Regions from separate parts of the Streptomyces sp. DSM 116795 genome, predicted to be linked through region 1. Evidence: predicted binding sites of a transcription regulator. Region 1 holds the regulator's gene; the other holds the start of a gene.

Evidence for each region. The regulator HrcA, encoded in region 1, represses chaperone genes, less so after heat shock. The targets are predictions, from matches to a motif close to TTNGCACTCNGNNNNNCNGAGTGCNAA.
Region 2: a site for HrcA is predicted at 1,336-1,362, ahead of groES (co-chaperone GroES). Genes of this name have one in related genera too.

The regions. Positions count from the first base shown of each region.
Region 1 is NZ_CM147707.1:5,339,006-5,341,401, forward strand. Features, by position in the region: gene ACSMXX_RS22960 (MBL fold metallo-hydrolase) at 1-412, opposite strand, end outside; gene hrcA (heat-inducible transcriptional repressor HrcA) at 651-1,667, shown strand; gene dnaJ (molecular chaperone DnaJ) at 1,668-2,396, shown strand, end outside.
Region 2 is NZ_CM147707.1:2,749,882-2,752,277, forward strand. Features, by position in the region: gene groL (chaperonin GroEL) at 1-814, opposite strand, end outside; gene groES (co-chaperone GroES) at 926-1,234, opposite strand; gene ACSMXX_RS11635 (class I SAM-dependent methyltransferase) at 1,402-2,396, shown strand, end outside.

The DNA of each region.
Region 1 (2,396 bases):
CCTCGGCCATTCCGTGCCGCACCGCGTCCTGCCGCAACTCCTCGCGCCCGTCCGCCAGTTGATCGCCGAGCCCCTGCGCCCCGTACACGTGGGCGCCGTCGAACGCCGCGGTGCCGAAGACATGGTCGAAGTGGGAATGGGTGAGCACGGCATGCGTCACCGGAAGCCCGAACAGGTCGCGCAGCCCGTCGCGGATGCCTGCGCCCTCGACGGCACCCGATCCGGTGTCGACGACCAGCACCCCCGCCGTGCCGCGCACCGCGCCGACGGTCGCGTCCCAGCGGGGCAGCCTCCGCCGTACGATGCCGGGCACGAGTTCCTCCCAGCGGCCCTCGGCCGCACCGGCCCCCGGCACGTCTTCCGGTGCCTCGTTCAGTACCGGCTCGCGGCGTTCGTCCCTGTTCCCGGCCATACGACGACGCTACTCGGGCGTACCGGGACCGCGCGCACCGCGATACGGTCGTTGAGGCGTCTCTTGCCCCTGCCACCGCAACCGGCCGTACACTTAGCCGGGGGTTCTGGCACTCGATCGGCGAGAGTGCCAGGCACGCCGAGAAGCCGGGGGAACGAGCGGCGCCGGCGGGTCCCCAGCAGGCCGCGCGAGCAGGCCGCAGGCACAGCAAAAGGCAGGGCCGGACGGGAGGTGCGCAATTCTGAGCGAACGCAGACTCGAAGTGCTGCGCGCGATCGTCCAGGACTACGTGGGCACGGAGGAGCCCGTGGGCTCCAAGGCGCTCACGGAGCGGCACCATCTCCAGGTCTCTCCGGCCACCGTGCGCAACGACATGGCGGCGCTGGAGGACGAGGGGTACATCGCTCAGCCGCACACCAGCGCCGGGCGCATCCCGACAGACAAGGGCTACCGCCTCTTCGTGGACAAGCTGGCGGGCGTCAAGCCGCTCTCGCCTCCCGAGCGCCGGGCCATCCAGAACTTCCTGGACGGAGCCGTCGACCTCGACGACGTGGTGGGGCGCACGGTGCGGCTGCTCGCGCAGCTGACCCGCCAGGTCGCGGTTGTGCAGTACCCGTCGCTGACGCGGTCGACGGTGCGGCACGTGGAGCTGCTCTCCCTGGCGCCCGCGCGGCTGATGCTGGTGCTGATCACCGACACCGGAAGGGTCGAGCAGCGCCTCATCGACTGCCAGGCGCCCATCGGCGACTCGTCCCTGGCGGACCTGCGGGCCCGGCTCAACAGCCGTGTGGTGGGGCAGCGCTTCACCGACGTGCCCTCCCTCGTGCAGGACCTGCCGGACGCGTTCGAGGGCGACGACCGCGGCACGGTCTCCACGGTGCTCGCCACCCTGCTGGAGACCCTCGTCGAGGAGACCGAGGAGCGGCTGATCATCGGCGGCACCTCCAACCTCACCCGCTTCGGGCACGACTTCCCCCTGACCATCCGGCCCGTGCTGGAGGCGCTGGAGGAGCAGGTCGTGCTGCTGAAGCTGCTCGGGGAAGCGAAGGACCCGGGCGTGACCGTACGAATCGGGCATGAGAATGCCCACGAAGGGCTGAGTTCCACATCGGTCGTTTCGGTCGGCTACGGTTCGGGCGACGAAGCAGTCGCCAAGCTTGGCGTGGTCGGACCGACCCGCATGGACTACCCCGGAACGATGGGAGCTGTACGCGCAGTGGCACGGTACGTCGGACAGATCCTCGCGGAGTCGTAAGTGGCGACGGACTACTACGCGGTCCTCGGCGTGCAGCGCGACGCCTCGCAGGACGACATCAAGAAGGCCTTCCGCAGGCTTGCGCGCGAGCTGCACCCTGACGTCAATCCGGACCCGAAGACGCAGGAGCGGTTCAAGGAGATCAACACCGCTTACGAGATCCTCTCCGACCCGCAGAAGAAGCAGGTCTACGACCTCGGCGGGGACCCGGCGGCCGGTGCCGCCGGTGCGGGCGGCGGCTTCGGCGGAGCAGGTGCCGGCTTCGGCAACTTCTCCGACATCATGGACGCCTTCTTCGGTACGGCCTCGCAGCGCGGGCCCAGATCCCGTACGCGTCGGGGCCAGGACGCGATGATCCGGCTCGACATCGAGCTCGACGAGTCCGCGTTCGGCACGACGAAGGACATCCAGGTCGACACGGCCATCGTCTGCAACACCTGCAGCGGCGAGGGCGCGGCACCCGGCACGTCCGCGCAGACCTGCGACATGTGCCGTGGCAGGGGAGAGGTCTCCCAGGTCACGCGCTCCTTCCTCGGCCAGGTCATGACGTCGCGTCCCTGCCCGCAGTGCCAGGGCTTCGGCACGGTCGTGCCCACGCCCTGCCCGGAGTGCGCCGGCGACGGCCGCATCCGCTCGCGGCGCAGCCTGACGGTGAAGATCCCGGCCGGCGTCGACAACGGCACCCGCATCCAGCTCGCGGGCGAGGGCGAGGTCGGCCCGGGCGGCGGC
Region 2 (2,396 bases), 2.6 Mb from region 1:
TGAACGTGCCGCGGATCTTGTTCACGACGAGGGTGGAGAGCGCCTCGCCCTCGACGTCCTCGGCGATGATCAGCAGGGGCTTGGAGCCGCCCGCCTGCATGATCTTCTCCAGCAGCGGCAGCAGGTCCTGGATGGAGCTGATCTTGCCCTGGTGGATCAGGATGTACGGGTCGTCGAGGACGGCCTCCATACGCTCCTGGTCGCTGACCATGTACGGCGACAGGTAGCCCTTGTCGAAGGCCATGCCCTCGGTGAAGTCGAGCTCCAGGCCGAAGGTCTGGGACTCCTCGACGGTGATGACACCGTCCTTGCCGACCTTGTCCATCGCCTCGGCGATCAGCTCGCCGACCTGCTTGTCCTGGGCGGACAGACCGGCGACGGAGGCGATGTCCTCCTTGGAGTCGATGGGGCGGGCGTTGGCGATCAGGTCGTCGGAGACGGCCTTGACCGCGGCGTCGATGCCCTTCTTCAGGGCGGCGGGTGAAGCGCCCGCCGCCACGTTGCGCAGGCCTTCGCGGACCAGGGCCTGGGCGAGCACGGTGGCGGTGGTGGTGCCGTCGCCCGCGATGTCGTTGGTCTTGGTCGCCACCTCCTTCACCAGCTGCGCGCCGAGGTTCTCGTAGGCGTCCTCGACCTCGACCTCACGGGCGATGGTGACGCCGTCGTTGGTGATGGTGGGTGCGCCGAACTTCTTGTCGATGACGACGTTGCGGCCCTTGGGGCCGATCGTCACCTTCACGGTGTCGGCCAGCTTGTCGACGCCGCGCTCGAGGGCGCGGCGGGCGTCCTCGTCGAACTTCAGGATCTTCGCCATGGGAGCTGTTGAGTCCTCTCGAACGAACCGCGCCCCGGCCCCCGGTACATCTCGTATGCGATGCGGGAGGGACCGGGGCGCGGATCAGAAGTGTCTTCCGGCTTCGGTGACTTACTTCTCGACGATCGCGAGAACGTCGCGAGCCGAGAGGACGAGGTACTCCTCGCCGCTGTACTTCACCTCGGTGCCGCCGTACTTGCTGTACAGCACGATGTCGCCGACGCTCACGTCGAGCGGCAGCCGGTTGCCGTCCTCGAAGCGGCCCGGGCCGACAGCCAGGACCGTGCCCTCCTGGGGCTTCTCCTTGGCGGTGTCCGGGATGACCAGGCCTGAGGCCGTGGTCTCTTCAGCGTCGAGCGGCTGGACCACGATGCGGTCCTCAAGCGGCTTGATGGCAACCTTGCTGGCGGTCGTCACGATCCGACCTCCCCCTTCGGAGATCTCATAACGGGGTCTTATGTCTGGGGTGGCGACCTGGCAGATCCGTCGTCGCGGGTGCCGGATCTTCCTGTCGCTGATGTCTGGCACTCGCAATGGGAGAGTGCCAGGGTCGACATTATGCCGCGGTTAGCACTCCGTCAACACGAGTGCCAGGCGTGCGAGCCTCGTACCCGCGACCCGGGGCTGCCCGTTCGCCGCCGGGACGGGAGAATGCGGGGGTGGACCGTGAGGCGTTCGCCGGGCTGCTCGGCGATGAAGGACAGGCGCTGCTGGAGTCGTTGGAGGAGTACGACCCGGACCGCGAGCTGGCCGTGGCGACGCGTCTGCGCCGTACGCACGCACCCGAACTGGTCTCGGCCGCCCTCGCCCAGGCCCGGCTGCGGCAGCGGGCGGCGGCGAAGTTCGGCGCGGACGACGCGGCACGGATGTACTTCACGCCGAACGGCCTGGAGCAGTCGACGCGCACGAGCGTCGCCGCGTACCGGGCGGAGCGCTTCTCCGCGGCGGGCGTGCCGGTACTGGCGGATCTGTGCTGCGGCATCGGCGGTGACGCGATCGCGCTGGCGCGCACCGGAATGCGCGTACTGGCCGTCGACAGCGACCCGTTGACGTGCGACGTCGTACGGGCGAACGCGGCGGCGCTGGGGCTGGCCGACCGCATCGAGGTCCGTTGCCAGGACGTGGGCGACGCCGATGTCTCCGGCTGCGACGCCGTGTTCGTGGACCCGGCGCGCCGTGGCGGCAAGGGCCGGATCTTCGACCCCGAGGCGTACTCGCCACCGCTGTCGTGGGCGGTCGAAGTGGCCCGGCGCGTCTCGCATGCGGCGCTGAAGGTCGCGCCGGGCATTCCGCACGAGGCCGTTCCGTACGACGCCGAGGCGGAGTGGATCTCGGACGCGGGGGATGTGAAGGAAGCCGTGCTCTGGTTCGGGGCGGGGAGCGGAGCGGCCGGCACGGCGGAGAGTTCCCCCGTACGGGCGACCCTGCTGCCGGGCCCGCGTTCACTCTCGTCGCGCGGGCTGGCCGATCCGCCCGCCGGTCCGGTCGGCCGCTATCTGTACGAGCCGGACGGCGCGGTCGTACGCGCGCACCTCGTTGCGGAGGTGGCCGCGGAGCTGGACGGCCGGCTCATCGACCCGAC